3 regions of the Serratia sp. TSA_130.1 genome follow, and region 2 is predicted to be linked to each of the others. Evidence: predicted binding sites of a transcription regulator. Region 2 holds the regulator's gene; each other region holds the start of a gene.
What was found. The regulator PhoB, encoded in region 2, activates phosphate uptake and scavenging genes when phosphate is short. The targets are predictions, from matches to a motif close to CTGTCATAAAACTGNCNNAT.
Positions count from the first base shown of each region.

Region 1: ugpB (sn-glycerol-3-phosphate ABC transporter substrate-binding protein UgpB) is a predicted target of PhoB. The motif match lies at 1,501-1,520, and genes of this name have one in related genera.
Region 3: ACUTQY_RS22975 (MIP/aquaporin family protein) is a predicted target of PhoB. The motif match lies at 4,131-4,150, and genes of this name have one in related genera.

Region 1 covers NZ_JBQZFS010000006.1:249,603-257,146, reverse strand. Annotated here, with positions in the region: gene ugpA (sn-glycerol-3-phosphate ABC transporter permease UgpA) at 1-9, opposite strand, end outside; gene ugpB (sn-glycerol-3-phosphate ABC transporter substrate-binding protein UgpB) at 88-1,407, opposite strand; gene ACUTQY_RS20085 (aminotransferase-like domain-containing protein) at 1,595-2,782, opposite strand; gene livF (high-affinity branched-chain amino acid ABC transporter ATP-binding protein LivF) at 2,827-3,528, opposite strand; gene livG (high-affinity branched-chain amino acid ABC transporter ATP-binding protein LivG) at 3,533-4,300, opposite strand; gene ACUTQY_RS20070 (high-affinity branched-chain amino acid ABC transporter permease LivM) at 4,297-5,580, opposite strand; gene livH (high-affinity branched-chain amino acid ABC transporter permease LivH) at 5,577-6,503, opposite strand; gene ACUTQY_RS20060 (branched-chain amino acid ABC transporter substrate-binding protein) at 6,621-7,544, opposite strand, start outside.
Region 2 covers NZ_JBQZFS010000002.1:1,119,483-1,127,026, reverse strand. Annotated here, with positions in the region: gene sbcD (exonuclease subunit SbcD) at 1-1,185, opposite strand, end outside; gene phoB (phosphate response regulator transcription factor PhoB) at 1,401-2,090, shown strand; gene phoR (phosphate regulon sensor histidine kinase PhoR) at 2,115-3,431, shown strand; gene ACUTQY_RS12270 (PstS family phosphate ABC transporter substrate-binding protein) at 3,446-4,408, shown strand; gene brnQ (branched-chain amino acid transport system II carrier protein) at 4,894-6,210, shown strand; gene proY (proline-specific permease ProY) at 6,284-7,544, shown strand, end outside.
Region 3 covers NZ_JBQZFS010000009.1:29,826-37,369, forward strand. Annotated here, with positions in the region: gene hslV (ATP-dependent protease subunit HslV) at 51-581, shown strand; gene hslU (HslU--HslV peptidase ATPase subunit) at 594-1,928, shown strand; gene ACUTQY_RS22960 (1,4-dihydroxy-2-naphthoate polyprenyltransferase) at 2,025-2,942, shown strand; gene rraA (ribonuclease E activity regulator RraA) at 3,018-3,503, shown strand; gene zapB (septal ring assembly protein ZapB) at 3,564-3,803, opposite strand; gene ACUTQY_RS22975 (MIP/aquaporin family protein) at 4,322-5,167, shown strand; gene glpK (glycerol kinase GlpK) at 5,210-6,718, shown strand; gene glpX (class II fructose-bisphosphatase) at 6,848-7,544, shown strand, end outside.

The DNA.
Region 1 (7,544 bases), on a different contig from region 2:
AGATGACATAGCAGTTAAACCATTAATCGGGTACGGAAGGATCGGCGTGAAGACGCGAGCCCGGTCTACCGGGCCCGCGACGCGGGGTTACTTGGTCGAAGCTTCGAAGCGGCGCAGCAGCACGTCACCGCGCTGCACGGCGGCGTCCAACGCCTGCTGAGGCGTTTTCTTGCCGGTCCACACGCCTTCCAGCTCCTCATCCACCACGCTGCGGATCTGCGGCATGTTGCCCAGGCGCAGGCCCTTGGTGAACGGCAACGGCGGCTTGTTCAGCATCTGGCGAGTGGCGACGTCAGCACCCGGGTTCTTGTCGTAGAAGCCCTGCTGCTTGGTCAGATCGTAAGCCGCGGTGGTGATCGGCAGATAGCCGGTCTTCTGGTGCCATTCGGCGGCGATTTCCGGCTGCGCCAGGTACTGCAGGAATTCGGCCACGCCCTTGTAGGTGGCGGCGTCTTTGCCGTTCATCACCCACAGGCTGGCCCCGCCGATGATGGCGTTTTGCGGCGCATTTTTCGCGTCGGCGTCGTACGGCATCATGCCGACGCCGTAGTTGAATTTGGCGTAGTGCTTGATGTCCGCCAACGAACCGGATGAGGCGGTGGTGATGGCGCAGTCGCCGTTATAAAACTTCTCGGTGGATTCGTCTTTGCGGCCGAAATAGGTGAAGTCGCCCTTCTTGTTCATCGCTTCGAGCAGCGCAATATGTTTGACCTGCAGCGGTTGGTTGAACTCCAGCTTGGCGCTGGTGCCGCCAAAGCCGTTGTTTTCACTGGCGAACGGCACGCCGTGCCAGGCGCTGAAGTTCTCCAGTTGGATCCAGCCCTGCCAGCCGCTGGCGTAACCGCACTTCATGCCGGCTTCGCGCAGTTTGGCGGTATCCGCCGCCAGTTCCTGCCAGGTTTTCGGCGGTTGTTCCGGGTTCAGGCCGGCCTTTTTGAAGGCGTCTTTGTTGTAGTACAGCACCGGCGTGGAGCTGTTGAACGGCTGCGACAGCAGATGGCCGCTCTTGTTGTCGGTGTAATAGCCGGCCACCGTCGGCACGAACACCGACTCGTCGAAGTTGATGCCGGCCTCTTTAAACACTTCATAGACCGGTTTGATGGCTTTGCTGGCCATCATGGTGGCGGTGCCCACCTCGTAAACCTGCAGGATCGCCGGCGCCTTGCCGGAGCGGTAAGCGGCGATGCCCGCCGCCAGGCTCTGTTCGTAGTTGCCTTTATAAACCGGCACAATCTTGACGTCGCTGTGCGACTGGTTGAAGCGATCCGCCAGAGAGTCCACTTCTTTACCCAGTTCGCCTTCCATCGAATGCCAGAACGGGATTTCTGTCGCCGCCAGCGCCTGTGCGCTGACCGCCAGGGTCAATGCGACGCACAGCGTGGTTTTGCGAATAGCGTAGGTGAGCATGCCTAACTCCTGAAAAAGCTGGTGTAAAAGCGCGTGAGCGAAAAGAATCAGTTTTTTGTTCGGAAGCTAACATGCCATGCGCGGATGACAGAAAAATAACCGTTAGATGACAGCCACATGACGGCAAAGTGAAGTGAAGATGGCGGTTTGATGTCGGCGGCGGGCATGGGCTCCGCCGCCGCGAGGATTACAGCGAACGGCGCAGGCGCGCGACCGCTTCTTGCATCTGCTGCTCGGTGGCGGTGGCGAACGACAGGCGGAAGGTCGAACGATCCGGGTTGTCGGAGAAGAAGTATTCCCCCGGCACGAACACCACGCCCTGCTGCAGCGTGGTGTTCAGCCATTCGGTGGCGTTGAACGGCTGGCGGAAACGCGCCCACAGGAACATGCCGCCCTTCGGTTTATCGAAGGTGATGTAGTCGCCCAGCTCCTGCTCCACCAAACCGGCCAGGATCTCGCCCTTGTGTTTATAGGCGGCGCGGATCTTGTCGATCTGCGCCGGCAGGCGATCCAGGCCAAGGTAGCATTCGACGATGCTCTGCGACAGGGCGCTGGCGTGCAGATCCGCCGCCTGTTTGATGATCGCCACTTTATGCAGCAGGAACGGCGGCAGGATCGCCCAGCCCAAACGCAGGCCCGGCGCCAGGATCTTGGAAAAGGTCGAGGTATAGATGATGTGGTCGGTGTTGCCCAGCACCTGCTGCGACACCTGATGCAGCGTCGGGTGGCGCTCTTCGGTGAAACGCAGCTCGCCGTACGGATCGTCTTCGATGATCAGGAAGTTATGTTCGGCGGCCAGCTTCACCAGCAGTTCGCGGCGCGCGGCGCTGAGGGTGATGCCGCTGGGGTTGCCGAAGTTCGGCACCACGTACACGCCCTTGATGCGCTGGGTTTTCAGCAGCTCGGCCAGCTCTTCCACCACCATGCCGTCGCTGTCGGACGAGACCGACATGATGTTGGCCTCCGCCAGTTCCAGCGTTTGCAGCGCCGCCAGGTAGGTCGGGCGCTCCACCACGAACACGTCGCCCGGGTTGACGATGGCGCGCATCACCAAATCCAGGGCCTGCTGAGAGCCGGCGGTGACCATCACCTCTTCTGCGCGCGCGGTGACGCCGCGCTCGGCGCACAGCGCGCAAATGCGCTCACGCAGCAGCGGGCTGCCCTCGGTCAGGCCATACTGGAATGCGCTTTTCGGCTGTTCGGTGATCGCCTGCTGGGTGGCGATGCTCAATCCTTCGAAATCGAACAACGCATCAGAGGGGATGCCGCCCGCCAGCGAAATGACGTGTTCCATCTTGCTGTGCTTAAGCAATTCACGGATGGCCGAACTTTTTACGTTAACGATGCGCTGCGCGAGTAACCCTTCTGTCTTCATTTCTTCTTCTCGTACCTGATTATTTTAATTCGTAGGGGGGCGGATTAACCGCCCAGATACGCCGACCTCACTGCTTCGTTGGCTAACAATGCAGCCCCCGTATCTTCCAACACCACGCGGCCGTTTTCCAGCACATAACCGCGGTCCGCCAATTTCAGCGCCTGATTGGCGTTTTGCTCCACCAGGAAGATGGTCATGCCCTCTTCCCGCAGCTGCTGAATGATGTCGAAAATCTGCTGGATGATGATGGGCGCCAGCCCAAGCGAAGGTTCGTCGAGCAGCAGCAGCTTCGGCTGGCTCATCAGCGCGCGGCCGATGGCCAACATCTGCTGTTCGCCGCCGGACATGGTGCCGGCACGCTGGCTTCGGCGCTCCAGCAGGCGCGGGAACAGCGTGAACACCCGTTCGATGCGCTGCTGATATTGGTGACGATCGGCGAAGAAGCCGCCCATCGCCAGGTTTTCTTCCACCGTCATGCGCGAGAAGACGCGCCGCCCTTCCGGCACGATCGCCACCGCTTCGCGCATGATGCGCGAGGTTTGCCACTGGGTGATGTCCTGCCCCTGGAAGACGATGCTGCCTTCGCTGGCGCGCGGTTCGCCGCACAGGGTGCCGAGCAGCGTGGTTTTACCGGCGCCGTTGGCGCCGATTAACGTCACGATTTCGCCCTGACTAATCGTGAGACTGACCTGATGCAGCGCCTGAATTTTGCCGTAATGGGCGGATACCTGATTGAATGACAACATATTATTATTCGCCCAAATAAGCCCGGATCACGTCCGGGTTGTTGCGGATCTCCGCCGGTGTGCCCTGCGCCAGCGGCGTGCCCTGATTCACCACGTAAATGCGATCGGAGATGCCCATCACCAGCTTCATGTCGTGCTCGATCAGCAACACCGAGACCTTATGCCGATCGCGCAGCTCGACGATCAGATGATCCAGCTCGTCGGTCTCTTTCGGGTTCAGACCGGCGGCCGGTTCGTCCAGCATCAGCAGCTCCGGCCGGGTCACCATGCAGCGGGCGATCTCCAGCCGACGCTGCTGCCCGTAGGCCAGGTTGCCCGCCGAACGGTTGGCCATCGATAGCAGGCCGACGCGCTCCAGCCACTCCGCCGCGCGCGCCAGCGCCTCGGCTTCGGCGCGGCGGAAGGCCGGGGTTTTCAGCAGCCCAGCGAACACGCCACTTTTCAGGTGCTGATGCTGCGCCACCAACAGGTTCTCAATCACCGTCATTTCACGGAACAGCCGCACATGCTGGAAGGTGCGCACTACGCCCATACGGGCGATGGCCTGCCCCGCCAGCCCTTCCAGATGGCGATCGCGCAATTTGATGGTGCCGCCGCTCGGGCGGTAGAAACCGGTCAGGCAGTTAAACACCGTGGTTTTACCGGCGCCGTTGGGGCCGATCAGCGACACGATTTCGCCTTCATTGAGCGTCAACGCGACATTGTTGACCGCCAGCAGCCCGCCAAAACGCATCGACAGGCCTTCCACCTGCAGTAAAGGTTGAACGCTCATGCCTGTTCCCCCTTGCCCGCGTGAATGTCCGCCGCCTGCAGCTTCAGCTGCGGCCGCTTCATCGGCAACAGCCCCTGCGGCCGCCAAATCATCATCAGCACCATCAGCGCCCCCAGCAGCAGCATGCTATATTCATTCAGATCGCGCATCAGCTCGCGCGACACCACCAGCAGGATCGCCGCCAGAATGACCGCTAACTGCGAGCCCATGCCCCCCAGTACGACGATCGCCAACACGAAGGCCGACTCGACGAAGGTGAAGGATTCCGGGCTGACGAACCCCTGGCGCGCGGCGAACAGCGTGCCGGCAAACCCGGCGAACGCGGCGCTGATGGTAAAGGCGGTCAGCTTGATGCGCGTCGGGCTGAGGCCCAGCGAGCGGCAGGCGATCTCGTCTTCGCGCAGCGCTTCCCAGGCGCGCCCGAGCGGCATGCGCAGCAGGCGGTTGATGACGAACAGCGTCAGCACCACCAGCAGCAACGCCACCAGGTACAAAAATACGATGCGATCGCTCGGATCGTATTTCAGGCCGAAGACGTTATGGAAGGTATCCCAGCCGCCGTCGCGCACGCTGCGGTTAAACTCCAGGCCGAAGAAGGTCGGTTTCGGGATCTGGCTGATGCCGTTCGGCCCGCCGGTGATCTCGGTATTGTTCAGCAGCAGAATGCGCACGATCTCACCGAAGCCGAGCGTCACGATCGCCAGATAGTCGCCGCGCAGCCGCAGCACCGGGAAACCGAGCAGGAAGCCGAAGGCGGCGGTGACGATACCCGCCAGCGGCAGGCTCTCCCAAAAGCCGAGGCCGTAATAATGATTCAGCAGCGCATAGGTGTAGGCGCCGATGGCGTAGAAACCGCCGTAGCCGAGCACCAGCAGACCGGACAGGCCCACCACCACGTTGAGGCCGAGGCCCAGCATCACGTAGATCAGCGTCAGGGTGGCGATATCCACCGTGCCGCGCGACACCAGGAACGGCCAGGCGACCGCCGCGACGAGCAGCAGAGCCGCCAGCAGCTTTTGCCGCGGCGTGGTGCCGTCGAAGCTCGGCAGCACGAACGCCGGGCCGGAGACCTTTTTCAGGCCCTGCTGCAGCAGCGGGCGCAACAGCTGGAAGAAAAAGACGATGACGCAGCCGATGCCGATCCACATCCAGCGCACTTCCGCCGCGCCGTGCACCACCAGTTTGGTGCCGTCCAGGCTCAGCTGCATGCCCATCAGGAACGACGCCATCACGAACAGCACCGCCGTGGCGATCAGCGCATTGAGCAGATTGAGTTTCATACTTTCTCAACCTCCGGACGCCCGAGGATGCCGGTCGGCATGATCAGCAGCACCACGATCAGCAGCGCGAACGACACCACGTCTTTGTATTCGGTGCTCAGGTAGGCGGAGGTCAGCGCTTCCGCCACGCCCAGCACCAGGCCGCCGATCATCGCGCCCGGAATGCTGCCGATGCCGCCCAGAACCGCGGCGGTGAAGGCTTTCATACCGGCCATGAAGCCGATGTAAGGGTTGATGACGCCGTAGAACTGGCCGAGCAACACCCCGGCCACCGCCGCCATCACCGCACCGATGACGAAGGTCAGCGAGATCACCCGGTCCGTGTTGATGCCCAGCAGGCTGGCCATCTTCAGATCTTCCGCACAGGCGCGGCAGGCACGGCCCATGCGCGAATAGCGGATAAACAGCGTCAGCGCCAGCATCGCCAGGAAGGTCACGAGCCAGATGGTCAGCTGCATGGTGCTGATGGTGGCGGCGAAGCCGTTGCTTTCCCCCAGCACCCACTGGCCGGTGACCAGGCTGGGCAGCGCCAGATCGCGTGAGCCCTGCGTCAGGCTGACGTAGTTTTGCAGGAATATCGACATGCCGATGGCCGAGATCAGCGCAATCAGGCGCTTGGAGTTGCGCACCGGCTTGTAGGCCACCCGCTCGATGCTCCAGCCGTAGGCGCTGGCGATGACGATCGAGACCAGGAACGCGGCGCCGATCAGCAGCCAGCCGACGTCGATGCCGAGCATCATCAGGGCGGCAATAACGATAAAGGAGACATAGCTGCCGATCATGTACACCTCGCCATGGGCGAAGTTGATCATGCCGATGATGCCGTAAACCATGGTGTAACCGATGGCGATCAATGCATAGGTGCTGCCCAACGTTAAGCCGTTGAACATCTGCTGCAGAAAATAGAGGAGCTGCTCTGACATACTCTGAACCCTTGGCTGCGAAACCCGCCGGCGGAGAACCGGCGGGTAAAGGGAGACGGGGCCGACAAGCCGACCCGCCGGGCGCAGCGGGCTGCGCCCCACCCTAATCATTATGGCTTATTTGATCGGTGTGGACGTGCCGTTGGCATGCCATTCGAACACGCCGAACTCGAAGCCTTTCAGGTCGCCCTTGTCATCCCAGGTCAGCGGCCCCATCACGGTTTCCACCGGCTTACCGGTTTTCAGATCCTTGACGATGTCCGCCGGTTCCTGACTGCCGCTGCGCTCCATGCCGGTGGTCAGCGACTGCAGCGCGGCATAGGTGGTCCAGACGAACGGGCCGGTCGGATCCAGCTTCTTGGCTTTCAACGCATCGACGATCGGCTGGTTGGCAGGCACCTGATCGTAGCGTTTCGGCAGCGTCACCAGCATGCCTTCCGAAGCGGCGCCGGCGATGTTGGACAGTGAGGAGTTGCCCACGCCTTCCGGCCCCATGAAGCGGGTAGTCAACCCGGCCTGTTTGGCCTGACGCAGGATCTGGCCCATTTCCGGGTAGTAACCGCCGAAGTACACGAAGTCGATATTCTCTTTCTTCAGGCGCGCCACCAGGGTGGAGAAGTCTTTGTCGCCGGCGGTGATGCCTTCGAACATCGCCACTTCGGTGCCCTGTTTTTTCAGGCTGTCGCGCACCGAGCGCGCCAGGCCTTCGCCGTATTGTTGCTTGTCGTGCACCACGGCGATGCGCTTCGGCTTGATGTCGCTGAGGATGTATTTGGCGGCGGTCGGGCCCTGATCCGAATCCAGACCGGTGGTGCGCAGGATCATCTTGTAGCCGCGGGTGGTCAGATCGGCGTTGGTGGCCGCCGGGGTAATCATGATCACGCCTTCATCTTCATAGATATCGGACGCCGGCTGGGTGGATGAGGAGCACAGGTGGCCGATCACGTAGCGAATGCCGTCGTTGATCACCTTGTTGGCGACCGCAACCGCCTGTTTCGGGTCGCAGGCGTCGTCGTATTCCACGCCGACCAGCTTGTCGCC
Region 2 (7,544 bases):
GCGGAACATCTGGCGCATCCGCTGTTGACGCGTTTCGGGCATCTCAGCCTCCTGCGCCAGGCGCCGTTCGAACACTTCGTTGACGCTCAGCTCGTTCAGCGTTTCCTTATCCTGCTGCGCAATCGCCTGGCGGCGCTGCTCTTTGCTGCGCCGTAGCAGCACCACTTCCACTGGCAGCTCATCCGCCAGCAGCTGGATGCGGCGCTGGATGTCGCTGAGGTAGTCCTGCGTCGCCACTTCGATATCCAGCCACACCGGCCGCTCGCCGGCATAGTCGGCAAATTGCCGCAGCTGCCGTTCGATCTCGGCCAGATCGCCTTTGATCAGCTGCATGGGCTGGAACTGCGGGATCGTTAACGCGTCAACCCGCTGCAGGGTGCCGTCGGCGAAATCCACCAGGAAGACGCTTTTGGCTTTGCCCAGCTCATCGAAGCTGAGCGGGATCGGCGAGCCGCTATAGCGAATATGCTCCGATTTGGCGACGTTCTGCGCGCGGTGAATGTGGCCCAGCGCGATATAGTCGGCGGGCGGGAAAGCCTGCGCCGGGAAGGCGTCGAGGGTGCCGATATAGATGTCGCGCACCGAGTCGGAGGTGGTGACGCCGACGGTGGTCAGGTGGCCGGTGGCGACGATCGGCAGCGGCAAGCCCAGCTGGTCGCGGCGCTCGCAGGCCGCCTGATACAGCGTCTGATAATGTTCGGCGATGGCTTCCTGCAGCGCCTGCTGTTTCTGTGCGCCGGATTCGCCGGCGCGGCTGGTGAGCAGATCGCGCGGCCGCAGGAACGGAATGGCGCACAGCACCGCGCCCGGCTGGCCGTCGCGCCGGTTCAGCACCACGATTTGCTGTTCCGGAGCGCCCTGCGCGCTGGCGATCACCGTGGTGTTCAGGCAGGAGAGTAGCTCCCGCGATTCGTTCAGCGTCGCCACCGAGTCATGGTTGCCGCCCAGCACCACCAGCTGGCAGCCGGTGCGCTGCAGTTCCACCACGAAGCGGTTGTACAGTTCGCGGGCATAGCTGGGCGGTGAGCCGGTATCGAACAGATCCCCGGCGACGATCAGCGCATCCACCTGCTGCTGCTCGATCTGCTCGATCAGCCAGTTCAGAAAAGCCTGGTGCTCGGCGGCGCGGCTTTTGGTGAAAAAGTACTGGCCAAGATGCCAGTCAGAGGTGTGGATCAGGCGCATGACACTCCCGGATGCAAAGATAATGGCGATGATTATAAAGGCCGCGGCGGCGGCTGTCCCGGCGCAATGGCGATGACCATGGAATGATTTTTCTTTGCGCCGGGAAATAATCGCTATGCTTACTGCCTATAACAGCCGGTTTTTTTCATAAAAGTGTCACAAAACTGACGCATAATGGCGCCCGAAAAGTCGCTAACACATTGGCAGGATTGACGATGGCAAGACGCATACTGGTGGTGGAAGACGAAGCGCCGATCCGTGAGATGGTGTGCTTTGTGTTGGAACAAAATGGTTACCAACCGTTGGAAGCCGAGGATTATGACAGCGCCGTGACGCGTCTGTCTGAGCCGTTCCCTGATTTGGTGTTGCTTGACTGGATGTTGCCCGGGGGTTCCGGCATTCAGTTTATCAAACATATGAAGCGCGAAGCGCTGACCCGCGATATCCCGGTGATGATGTTGACCGCGCGCGGCGAAGAAGAAGACCGGGTACGCGGCCTGGAAGTGGGGGCGGATGATTACATCACCAAGCCGTTCTCGCCCAAGGAGCTGGTGGCGCGCATCAAGGCGGTCATGCGCCGCATTTCACCGATGGCGGTGGAGGAGGTGATTGAAATGCAAGGGCTGAGCCTGGACCCGTCCTCCCACCGCGTGATGGCGAACGATCAGGCGCTGGACATGGGGCCGACCGAGTTCAAGCTGCTGCACTTCTTTATGACCCACCCGGAGCGGGTTTATAGCCGTGAGCAGTTGCTTAATCACGTCTGGGGCACTAACGTTTATGTGGAAGACCGTACCGTTGACGTGCATATCCGTCGGCTCCGCAAGGCGTTAGAAACCAGTGGGCATGATAAAATGGTTCAAACCGTTCGGGGCACCGGCTACCGGTTCTCAACGCGCTACTGATCGCGCTGCGCTGGAGAATATGCCGTGTTAGAACGTCTGTCGTGGAAGAGGCTGGCTCTGGAGCTGGCTCTTTTTTGTTTGCCCGCCTTACTGCTGGGGCTGATTTTCGGTTATCTGCCCTGGTTCCTGCTGGCCTCCGCGCTGGCTGCGCTGGTGTGGAATTTCTACAACCAGCTCAAACTCTCCCATTGGCTGTGGATCGACCGCAGCATGACGCCGCCGCCCGGCCGCTGGAGCTGGGAGCCGCTGTTTTATGGCCTGTATCAGATGCAGCAGCGCAACCGCCGCCGCCGGCGCGAGCTGGCGCTGCTTATCAAGCGTTTTCGCAGCGGGGCCGAATCGCTGCCTGACGCGGTGGTGATGACCACCGTCGAGGGCAACATCTTCTGGTGCAACGGGCTGGCGCAGCATCTGCTCGGCTTCCGCTGGCCGGAAGACAACGGCCAGCACATCCTTAACCTGCTGCGTTATCCGGAATTCAGCCACTATCTGCAACAGCAGGAGTTTTCGCGTCCGCTGACGCTGCAGTTGAACAACGAACACTACGTCGAATTCCGCGTGATGCCGTATTCCGAAGGGCAGTTGCTGATGGTGGCGCGCGACGTCACCCAGATGCGCCAGCTGGAGGGCGCGCGGCGCAACTTCTTCGCCAACGTCAGCCATGAGCTGCGCACGCCGCTGACGGTGCTGCAGGGCTACCTGGAGATGATGGGCGACGAAGAGCAGGACGGTTCGCTGCGCAGCAAGGCGCTCAGCACCATGCAAGAGCAGACCCGCCGGATGGACGGGCTGGTCAAGCAACTGCTGACGCTGTCGCGCATCGAGGCGGCGCCCAATGTCGACATGAACGAGCGGGTGGATATCCCGCTGATGCTGCGGGTGTTGCAGCGCGAGGCGCAATCGCTGAGCGGCGGCAATCATGAGATCACCTTCCGGGTGAACGAACAGCTCAACGTGTTCGGCAATGAAGACCAGTTGCGCAGCGCGGTGTCTAACCTGGTGTACAACGCGGTCAACCACACGCCGAAGGGCACCCATATCGAAGTGAGCTGGCAACAGACGGCGCATGGCGCGCAGTTCCAGGTCAGCGACAACGGGCCGGGCATCGCCGCCGAACACCTTCCGCGCCTGACCGAGCGTTTTTACCGCGTCGACAAGGCCCGCTCGCGCCAGACCGGCGGCAGCGGGCTGGGGCTGGCGATCGTCAAGCACGCGCTCAGCCATCACGACGCGCGGCTGGAGATCCTCAGCGAACCGGGGATCGGCACCCGCTTTATCTTTACCTTACCCAATCGGTTGATTGTTCCCGCCGCTTTATCAGAGAATGCGGTGAAAAATTAACGCGAGACACCGGTATGACCCGAATAACCCGAGGGCTGTTGCTTTGCCTGGCGCTGCTGGCCGGACGCGGCGCGCTGGCGCAGCCCGACGGCATGCTGGCGGGCAACCTGTCCAGCGTCGGTTCCGACACGCTGGCGAATCTGATGGCGCTGTGGGCGCAGGATTTCAGTCAGCATTACCCCAACGTTAACCTGCAGATTCAGGCCGCCGGTTCGTCGACCGCGCCGACCGCCTTGGCGGCGGGCGCCGCGCAGCTGGGCCCGATGAGCCGGCCGATGAAGGCGGCCGAGGTCTCGGCGTTCGAACACCGTTACGGCTATGCGCCGCTGGCGGTGCCGGTAGCGGTGGATGCACTGGTGGTGTTGGTGCATCAGGACAATCCGCTGCGCGGCCTCAATCTGCAGCAGCTCGATCGCATTTTCTCCGCCACCCTGCGCTGCGGCGAAAGCAAACCGCTGACGCGCTGGGGCGAGCTGGGGCTGAGTGGCGACTGGGCGACGCGTTCGCTGCAGCGTTTCGGCCGCAACTCGGCGTCCGGCACCTACGGCTATTTCAAACTGCGTGCGCTGTGCGGCGGCGATTTTATGCCGCGCGTCAATGAGCTGCCCGGCTCGGCCTCGGTGGTGCAGGCGGTGGCCGGTTCGCTCAACGGCATCGGCTACGCCAGCATTGGCTTTCGCGCCAGCGGCGTGCGGCTGCTGCCATTGGCGGAGTCGGGAGAGGACTATGTCGCGCCTACCGCCGCCAACGTGCGCAACGATCGCTACCCGCTGTCGCGCTATCTGTATATCTACATCAACAAAGCCCCCCATCAACCGCTGGAGCCGCTAACCGCCGCGTTCCTCGATCGCGTGCTGTCGACACCAGGCCAGAGCCTGGTCAACCATGACGGCTATCTGCCGCTGCCGCCGGCCACCCTGCAGAAGACCCGTCAGGCGTTAGGGCTGCCACCGCTTGCGTCTGCAACGATGCAATAAGCGACAAAAATCGGCGTAATTTTCGCCTTTTTTTACGGCCAAACGGAGCTTATGCCACGCGAAAATCGGGCATTTATTGGCGTTTTCGCGCGATAAAGAGATATATGCTTCACGTTTCGTGAATTTGCTGTTCAAAAATGATACAAATCATGTAGTGTATATTTATTGATAGCCAATATGATCGACTGGTGGCTAAAGTTTATATGGTTGATAGCTCTGCTTTTCGCCGTGCGTCTTGCCTTGAAGCGCTATAAACGTTTACCTTAGCCCTCGTTGTCGGATTAAACCTCCATTTTTATAACTCCTAAAATTTTGCCCATCTTCATGAGCGGCCACTTTCGAATAGGGACATAAACGCCGGATCAACTGCGTTTAGGGTGCTTATTTGGCGCTGCAACGATCGGGCATGCCGGCAACCGGGTGGGGCGTCACGCCACCACGCAATCGGACACTATTTTTCATTTGAACAGGCAACACGACATCGTATGAGTCATCGTTTAACGTCAAAAGATATCCTGGCACTGGGCTTTATGACCTTTGCCTTATTCGTCGGGGCCGGGAACATCATCTTCCCGCCGATGGTCGGCTTGCAGTCCGGTGAACACGTCTGGACTGCGGCGCTGGGCTTCCTGATCACCGCCGTCGGTCTGCCGGTCATCACCGTCATCGCGCTGGCGCGCGTCGGCGGCGGCATCGACGCCCTCAGTTCGCCAATCGGCCGCGGCGCCGGCTTGCTGCTGGCGACCGTCTGCTACCTGGCCGTCGGCCCGCTGTTCGCCACGCCGCGCACCGCCACCGTGTCCTTCGAAGTGGGCATCGCCCCGCTGACCGGCGACGGCGCCATGCCGCTGTTCATCTACAGCCTGGTGTACTTCGCGCTGGTGATCGGCATCTCTCTGTATCCGGGCCGCCTGCTCGATACCGTCGGCCATGTGCTGGCGCCGCTGAAGATCGTCGCGCTGGCCGTACTGGGCATCGCCGCGCTGCTGTGGCCTGCCGGTGCGCCGATTCCGGCGACGACGGCTTATCAGAGCGTGCCTTTCTCCTCCGGCTTCGTTAACGGCTATCTGACCATGGATACGCTGGGCGCGCTGGTGTTCGGCATCGTTATCGTCAACGCGGCGCGTTCGCGCGGCGTGAAAGACGCCGGTTTGTTGACCCGCTACACCATTCTGGCCGGTTTGATCGCCGGCGTGGGCCTGACGCTGGTGTACCTGAGCCTGTTCAAACTGGGTTCCGGCAGCGGCGCGCTGGTGCCGGACGCCACCAACGGCGCGGTGATCCTGCACGCTTACGTTCAGAACACCTTTGGCGGCCTCGGCAGCTTCTTCCTGGCGGCGCTGATCTTCATCGCCTGCATGGTGACCGCGGTGGGCCTGACCTGTGCCTGCGCCGAGTTCTTCGCGCAATACCTGCCGTTCTCTTACAAGACGCTGGTGTTTATTCTGGGCCTGTTCTCGATGGTGGTGTCCAACCTCGGCCTGAGCCACCTGATCCAGATCTCCATTCCGGTGCTGACCGCGATTTACCCGCCGTGCATCGTGCTGGTGGTGCTGAGCTTCACCCTGCGTTGGTGGCACAGCGCGCCGCGCATCATCGCGCCGGTGATGCTTGTCAGCCTGTTGTTTGGTATCCTTGACGCGGTGAAAGCGTCCAGCTTCCAGCAGCTGCTGCCGGCCTGGACCACTCACCTGCCGCTGGCGGAGCAGGGGTTGGCATGGTTGCCGCCTTCGCTGCTGATGCTGGCGCTGGTCGCGATTTATGATCGGGTGTGCACGCGTTCCCAAGTGACCGCGCACTGATAATCCCCCGGCTTAATCTAGGGCCACGGACATGTCCGTGGCTTTTTTACGTTTAAAACTATGGGTCATTTTCATGCAACAACAGTCACCCACCACTGTCCCCGACAATAAGCTGAAACGCGGCCTCAGTACGCGTCATATCCGCTTTATGGCGTTGGGGTCGGCCATCGGCACCGGGTTGTTCTACGGCTCGGCGGACGCCATCAAAATGGCCGGTCCGAGCGTGCTGCTGGCTTACCTGATCGGCGGCATCGTGGCCTTCATCATCATGCGTGCACTGGGGGAGATGTCGGTCAACAACCCACAGGCCAGCTCGTTTTCCCGCTACGCGCAGGACTACCTCGGCCCGATGGCGGGTTACATCACCGGCTGGACTTACTGCTTTGAAATCCTGATCGTCGCTATCGCCGACGTGACCGCTTTCGGCATCTATATGGGGGTCTGGTTCCCGGAAGTGCCGCACTGGATCTGGGTGCTGAGCGTGGTGCTGATCATCGGCGCCATCAACCTGATGAGCGTCAAGGTATTCGGCGAGCTGGAGTTCTGGTTCTCGTTCTTCAAGGTCGCCACCATCATCATCATGATCGCGGCCGGTATCGGCATCATCATCTGGGGTATCGGCAACGGCGGGCAACCGACCGGCATTCATAACCTGTGGTCGAACGGCGGCTTCTTCAGCAACGGCTTTATCGGCATGATCCTGTCGCTGCAGTTGGTGATGTTCGCTTACGGCGGCATTGAAATCATCGGCATCACCGCCGGCGAAGCCAAAGATCCGAAAAAATCGATTCCCAAAGCCATCAACTCGGTGCCGTGGCGCATTCTGGTGTTCTACGTCGGCACGCTGTTCGTCATTATGTCTATCTACCCGTGGAACCAGGTGGGCACCAACGGCAGCCCGTTCGTGCTGACCTTCCAGCATATGGGCATCACCGTGGCGGCGGGCATTCTCAACTTCGTGGTGATTACCGCGTCGCTGTCGGCGATCAACAGCGACGTGTTCGGCGTCGGCCGCATGCTGCACGGCATGGCTGAGCAGGGCCACGCGCCGAAAATGTTCAGCAAGGTGTCGAAGCGCGGCATTCCCTGGGTGACGGTGGTGGTGATGATGCTGGCGCTGCTGCTGGCGGTATACCTCAACTACATCATGCCGGAGAGCGTGTTCCTGGTGATCGCGTCCCTGGCGACTTTCGCCACCGTGTGGGTGTGGATCATGATCCTGTTCTCGCAAATCGCCTTCCGCCGCAGCCTGAGCAAAGAGCAGGTGAAGCAGCTGGCGTTCCCGCTGCGCGGCGGGGTGTTTACCTCGGTGCTGGCGATCGTGTTCCTGGTGT
Region 3 (7,544 bases), on a different contig from region 2:
GAAAGCAGGCGCTGCGGGGACTTCTTTCCGTCTTTAACGAGGGTCTGCTCGTGACAACAATTGTAAGCGTACGCCGCAACGGCCAGGTCGTCATCGGTGGTGATGGCCAGGCAACCCTGGGTAATACGGTGATGAAGGGTAACGTCAAGAAAGTGCGTCGCCTGTATAACGACAAAGTGATCGCCGGTTTCGCCGGTGGCACCGCTGACGCCTTCACGCTGTTTGAACTGTTTGAACGCAAACTGGAAATGCATCAGGGCCACCTGGTGAAAGCCGCCGTCGAGCTGGCGAAAGACTGGCGCACCGACCGCATGCTGCGCAAGCTCGAAGCGCTGCTGGCGGTCGCCGATGAAACCGCCTCGCTGATCATCACCGGCAACGGCGATGTGGTGCAGCCGGAAAACGATCTGATCGCCATCGGCTCCGGCGGCCCGTACGCCCAGGCCGCCGCCCGCGCCATGTTGGAAAATACCGAGCTGAGCGCCCGCGACATCGTTGAGAAATCCCTCAACATCGCCGGCGACATCTGTATTTACACCAACCATTTCCACACCATTGAAGAATTGCCTTCCAAAGCGTAAGGATCGAATACCATGTCTGAAATGACCCCGCGCGAGATCGTCAGCGAACTGGACAGCTATATCATTGGCCAAAACAAGGCCAAACGCGCTGTCGCCATTGCCCTGCGCAACCGCTGGCGCCGGATGCAGCTCAACGAGATGCTGCGTCACGAAGTGACCCCGAAAAACATTCTGATGATCGGCCCGACCGGCGTCGGTAAAACCGAAATCGCCCGCCGTCTGGCGAAGCTGGCCAACGCGCCGTTCATCAAGGTTGAAGCCACCAAGTTCACCGAAGTGGGCTATGTGGGCAAAGAAGTGGACTCCATCATTCGCGATCTGACCGATGCCGCCATCAAAATGGTGCGCATGCAGTCGATCGAGAAAAATCGCACCCGTGCCGAAGAGTTGGCCGAAGAGCGCATTCTCGACGTGCTGATCCCGCCGGCCAAAAACAACTGGGGCCAGCCGGAAGAAGGCCAGGAACCGTCCGCCGCCCGCCAGGCATTCCGCAAGAAACTGCGCGAAGGCCAGCTGGATGACAAAGAGATCGAAATCGATCTGGCCGCCGCGCCGATGGGCGTGGAAATCATGGCGCCTCCGGGCATGGAAGAGATGACCAACCAGCTGCAGTCGATGTTCCAGAACCTCGGCGGCCAAAAGCAAAAACCGCGCAAGCTGAAGATCAAAGAAGCCTTCAAGCTGCTGGTGGAAGAAGAAGCCGCCAAGCTGGTGAACCCGGAAGAGCTGAAAGAGCAGGCGATCGAAGCGGTTGAGCAGCACGGCATCGTGTTTATCGATGAGATCGACAAAATCTGTAAGCGCGGCGGCCAAAGCTCCGGCCCGGACGTTTCCCGCGAAGGCGTGCAGCGCGATCTGCTGCCGCTGGTGGAAGGGTGCACCGTGTCCACCAAGCACGGCATGGTGAAAACCGACCACATTCTGTTCATCGCTTCCGGCGCGTTCCAGACCGCCAATCCGTCGGATCTGATCCCGGAACTGCAGGGCCGTCTGCCGATCCGCGTTGAGCTACAGGCGCTGACCACCGAAGACTTCGAGCGCATCCTGACCGAGCCGAGCGCGTCGCTGACCGAACAGTACAAAGCGCTGATGGGCACCGAAGGCGTCAATATCGAGTTCACCGCCGACGGCATCCGCCGCATCGCCGAAGCCGCGTGGCAGGTCAACGAAAGCACCGAGAACATCGGCGCGCGTCGTCTGCACACCGTGCTGGAGCGTCTGATGGAAGATATTTCCTACGATGCGAGTGAAATTAATGGCCAATCCATTACAATTGATGCGGATTACGTGCGCAGTCATCTGGATGAACTGGTGGCGGATGAAGATTTGAGTCGTTTTATCCTATAATCGCTCAATCATTGTCTTGTCAGTCATCTGTGTGGGAGGCATTGCCTCCCACAATTATTTCTAACGGACACCGCAACTTACTGACAGAAGCGAAACATGAGCTCATCAACCTCCACCACCCCGATTTCCGCATGGCTCGAAAGTCTACGCCCCCGCACCCTGCCGTTGGCCTTTGCCTCCATCGTGGTCGGCTCGGCGATCGCCGCCTGGCACGGCAGCCTGAAACCTGAAGTGGCGCTGCTGGCGCTGGTGACCGCCGGTCTGCTGCAGATCCTCTCCAACCTGGCGAATGACTACGGCGATGCGGTCAAAGGCAGCGACAAAGAAGATCGCATCGGGCCGTTGCGCGGCATGCAAAAGGGCATGATCACCCAGGCGCAGATGAAACGGGCGCTGGTGGTGACGGTAGTGCTGATCGCCCTCGCCGGCTGTTCGCTGATCGCCGTCGCCTGCGAGCAACCCAGCGACGTGGTGGGCTTCCTGGTGCTGGGCGGGCTGTCTATCGTGGCGGCCATCACCTACACCGTCGGCAACAAACCCTACGGGTATTTGGGGCTGGGCGACATCTCGGTGCTGGTGTTCTTCGGCTGGCTGAGCGTGGCCGGCACCTACTATTTGCAGACGCACACCTTCGACAGCGTCGTGATGCTACCGGCCACCGCCTGCGGCCTGCTGGCGACGGCGGTACTCAACATCAACAATCTGCGCGATATCGAAAGCGATCGCGAAAACGGCAAGAATACGCTGGCGGTGCGTCTCGGCCCGCACAAGGCGCGCATTTACCACGCCCTGCTGCTCGGCGGCGCGGTGCTGTGTTTCGCGCTGTTTACGCTGTTCAACCTCCACAGCCTGTGGGGTTGGCTGTTCGTGCTGGCGATCCCGCTGCTGGTGCGCCACGGCCTGCGCGTGCTGCGCGATCCGACGCCGGTCGGCATGCGGCCGATGCTGGAGCATATGGTCAAGGCGGCGTTGCTGGCCAACCTGCTGTTCGCCATCGGCGTGGCGCTCAGTTAAAAACTGATGATTTTGCCAACAGGGCGAATAAAGGGATATACTGAACATTCCTGCGGCAAACAGACGTAAAATCCTATGAAATACGATACTTCCGAACTTTGCGACATCTATCATGAAGAGGTGAACGTTGTTGAACCTCTGTTCTCCAATTTTGGCGGGCGTACTTCATTTGGCGGGCAGATCACCACGGTGAAATGCTTTGAGGATAACGGCCTGTTATTCGATCTGCTTGAAGAAAACGGTCGCGGCCGCGTGCTGTTGGTCGACGGCGGCGGTTCGGTACGCCGGGCGCTGATCAACGCCGAACTGGCGCGCCTGGCCGCCCAGAACGAATGGGAAGGCATCGTGGTGTACGGCGCGGTGCGCCAGGTGGACGATCTGGAAGAGCTCGACATCGGCATTCAGGCGATGGCGGCGATCCCGGCGGGTGCCGTAAGCGAAGGCGTGGGCGAAAGCGATATCCGCGTCAACTTCGGCGGCGTCACCTTCTTCTCCGGCGACCACCTGTATGCCGACAACACCGGCATCATCCTCTCCGAAGACCCGCTCGACATCGAGTGATTTTCGGACATGAAAAAGGGCGCCTCAGGCGCCCTTTTCGTTGCTGCATGGCGTAAGGAATCAAACCTCTTCCATTTTGCCCAGCAGCGCGCGCAGGCGATCTTGCCATACGTGCTGTTCTTCTTTCAGCTGTTGGTTTTCGCGCACCAGCGCTTCGTGGTTGCCGGAGGCAGCCTGCACTTCCTGCGACAGAGAGTTGTTTTTGTCTTTCAGCTCTTCAATTTCCATCTGCAACAAGGTGATGGTATCAATCGCCTGCTGTACTTTTGCTTCCAGTTTCTCAAATACTTCAAATGACATGCTTCAGTCCCCTCATGATAGCAAGGCGTACATCTATAAGTAGCGGCCGCAACGTCGGCTGCAGCTACTGCGAATATTGCATCGCGCTCAGTGACGCGCGCCGTTACGGAAGGCGCGCCAGTCTCGATTCGTTAAAAACGATTGTAAGTAGCCAGTCTCCGCCTGTCTAGCAACATACCGGATCATCGCGCAGTCTGTTGCAATTTTCCTGCCCTCGCCATCAGTAAAAACTGAAAATCCCCGCCGCCGCGAGTTGTTAACGCCCCTCGCTAAACCACTGGTCAGATCACACTTTTATGGCTCAGAAAGAACACTGAACGACGCGAAATCGCTCAATTTTATGACGCGCCACACACATTTTGATTTCGCTATTTCTCGTTTATGTTCGTTAACGATAAATTTACATCACGTCCTCATTCAATAATTGGACGAGATGAAAAAAACTGTGCCCATAGGTCAGATGTATACCTGGCTGAGCCTATAAACCAACAACCGCCGTTTTGCAGGACACCAACATTATGAGCCAAACCACCAGTCCGACATTAAAAGGCCAGTGCATCGCCGAGTTTCTCGGCACGGCGCTGCTGATCTTCTTTGGCGTAGGCTGCGTTGCCGCACTGAAACTGGCGGGCGCCAGCTTCGGCCAGTGGGAAATCAGCATCATTTGGGGCCTCGGCGTCGCCATGGCCATCTATCTGACCGCCGCCATTTCCGGCGCGCATCTCAACCCGGCGGTCACCCTCGCCCTGTGGCTGTTCGCCTGCTTCGACGGGCGCAAAGTGGTGCCTTACATCATTGCGCAGATCGCCGGCGCCTTTTGCGCCGCCGCCCTGGTCTACGGGCTGTACTACAACCTGTTCTTCGACTTCGAAGCGGCTCACCATATGGTGCGCGGCAGCAACGAAAGCCTTGAACTGGCCGGCATCTTCTCGACTTACCCTAACGCGCACATCTCCGTCGGCCAGGCCTTCCTGGTAGAAATGGTGATCGCTGCGATCCTGATGTGCCTGATCCTGGCGCTGACCGACGACGGCAACGGCATTCCGCGCGGCCCGCTGGCGCCGCTGCTGATCGGTATTCTGATTGCCGTGATCGGCGCCTCCATGGGACCATTGACCGGCTTTGCGTTGAACCCGGCGCGTGACTTCGGGCCGAAACTGTTCGCCTACCTGGCCGGCTGGGGCAAAGTCGCCTTCACCGGCGCGCGCGACATCCCGTACTTCCTGGTGCCGATCTTCGCCCCTATCGTCGGCTGTGGCCTGGGCGCTTTCGGTTACCGCGCGCTGATTGGCCGCCACCTGCCGTGCGACGTCTGCGTGACGGAAGAAGAGCCCGACGCCAAGACCCAGCAGCGTAAAGCGTGATGGGTGCAGTTTTAAACGGTTAACAACAGCAGGATAATTACCATGACTGTAGAAAAAAAATACATTGTCGCACTCGACCAAGGGACCACCAGCTCACGCGCCGTCGTGCTCGATCACGACGCCAACATCGTTGCGGTATCGCAACGCGAATTCCCGCAGATCTATCCAAAGGCCGGCTGGGTTGAGCACGACCCGATGGAGATTTGGGCGTCGCAAAGCTCGACGCTGGTAGAAGTGCTGGCGAAGGCCGACATCAATTCCGATCAAATCGCCGGCATCGGCATCACTAACCAGCGCGAAACTACCATCGTCTGGGAAAAAGAGACCGGCAAGCCGGTCTACAACGCCATCGTCTGGCAGTGCCGCCGCACCGCCGACATCTGCGAGAAGCTCAAGCGCGACGGCCTGGAAGAGTACATCCGTCACAACACCGGCCTGGTGGTTGACCCCTACTTCTCCGGCACCAAGGTGAAATGGATCCTGGACAACGTCGAAGGTGCCCGCGAGCGCGCCAAGCGCGGCGAACTGCTGTTCGGCACCGTCGATACCTGGCTGGTGTGGAAGATGACCCAGGGGCGCGTACACGTCACCGATTACACCAACGCCTCACGCACCATGATGTTCAACATCCACGAGCTGGACTGGGACGAACGCATGCTGGAAGTGCTGGACATTCCGCGCGCCATGCTGCCGAAAGTCCGTCCTTCCTCCGAGGTATACGGCCAGACCAACATCGGCGGCAAGGGCGGCACGCGTATTCCTATCGCCGGTATCGCCGGCGACCAGCAAGCGGCATTGTACGGCCAGCTGTGCGTTCAACCGGGCATGGCGAAGAACACCTACGGCACCGGCTGCTTCCTGCTGATGAACACCGGCAAAGAAGCGGTGCGCTCGAAAAACGGTTTGCTGACCACCATCGCCTGCGGCCCGCGCGGCGAAGTGAACTATGCGCTGGAAGGCGCGGTGTTCATCGGCGGTGCGTCTATCCAGTGGCTGCGCGACGAGCTGAAACTGATCAGCGACGCCGCCGACTCCGAATATTTCGCCACCAAGGTGAAAGACAGCAACGGCGTCTATGTGGTGCCGGCCTTCACCGGCCTGGGCGCGCCCTACTGGGATCCGTATGCCCGCGGCGCCATCTTCGGCCTGACCCGCGGTGCCAACAGTAACCACATCATCCGCGCCACGCTGGAATCCATCGCCTTCCAGACGCGCGACGTGCTGGACGCCATGCAGGCCGACGCCAACACCCGCCTGCAATCGCTGCGCGTGGACGGCGGCGCGGTCGCCAACAACTTCCTGATGCAGTTCCAGTCCGATATCCTCGGCACCCGCGTAGAGCGCCCTGAAGTGCGTGAATCGACGGCGTTGGGCGCCGCGTTCCTGGCGGGCCTGGCCATCGGCTACTGGAACGATCTGGATGAAGTGAAGAGCAAAGCGGTGATTGAGCGTGAATTCCGCCCAAGCATCGAAACCACCGAACGCAACTACCGCTACAGCGGCTGGAAAAAAGCGGTGGCTCGCGCGCAGGCATGGGAAGATCACGATTAAACCCAGCCTTGCCGTTACCCCCAAATTGCGCTGCCTGCGGGCGGCGCTTTTTTTTGCCCCGCCCCGCCGCCGCCGCGCTGTGATAGACTTTGCCGATATTTTCTTCCCTTTCTCACAGACAGGTTTGCCATGAAACGTGAATTAGCCATCGAATTTTCCCGCGTTACCGAAGCCGCCGCGCTGGCGGGCTACAAATGGCTGGGACGCGGCGACAAGAACGCCGCCGACGGCGCGGCGGTTCACGCCATGCGCATCATGCTCAACAAGGTGGATATCGATGGCCGCATCGTGATTGGCGAAGGCGAGATCGACGAAGCGCCGATGCTGTATATCGGCGAGCAGGTCGGCAGCGGCCAGGGCGACGCGGTCGACATCGCGGTCGATCCGATCGAAGGCACCCGCATGACCGCCATGGGCCAGTCCAACGCGCTGGCGGTCTTGGCGGTGGGCGATCGCGGCACCTTCCTGCACGCGCCGGACATGTACATGGAGAAGCTGGTGGTCGGCCCGGCGGCGCGCGGCGCCATCGATCTCAATCTGCCGCTGGCGGAGAACCTGCGGAACGTCGCCGCGCGGCTGGACAAACCCTTGTCACAGCTGACGGTCATCGTGTTGGCCAAACCGCGCCACGACGGCGTCATCGCGCAGATGCAGCAGTTGGGCGTGCGGGTGTTCGCCATTCCTGACGGCGACGTGGCGGCCTCCATTCTCACCTGCATGCCGGAAAGCGAGGTCGATGTGATGTACGGCATCGGCGGCGCGCCGGAAGGGGTGATCTCCGCCGCGGTGATCCGCGCGCTGGACGGCGACATGCAGGCGCGTTTGC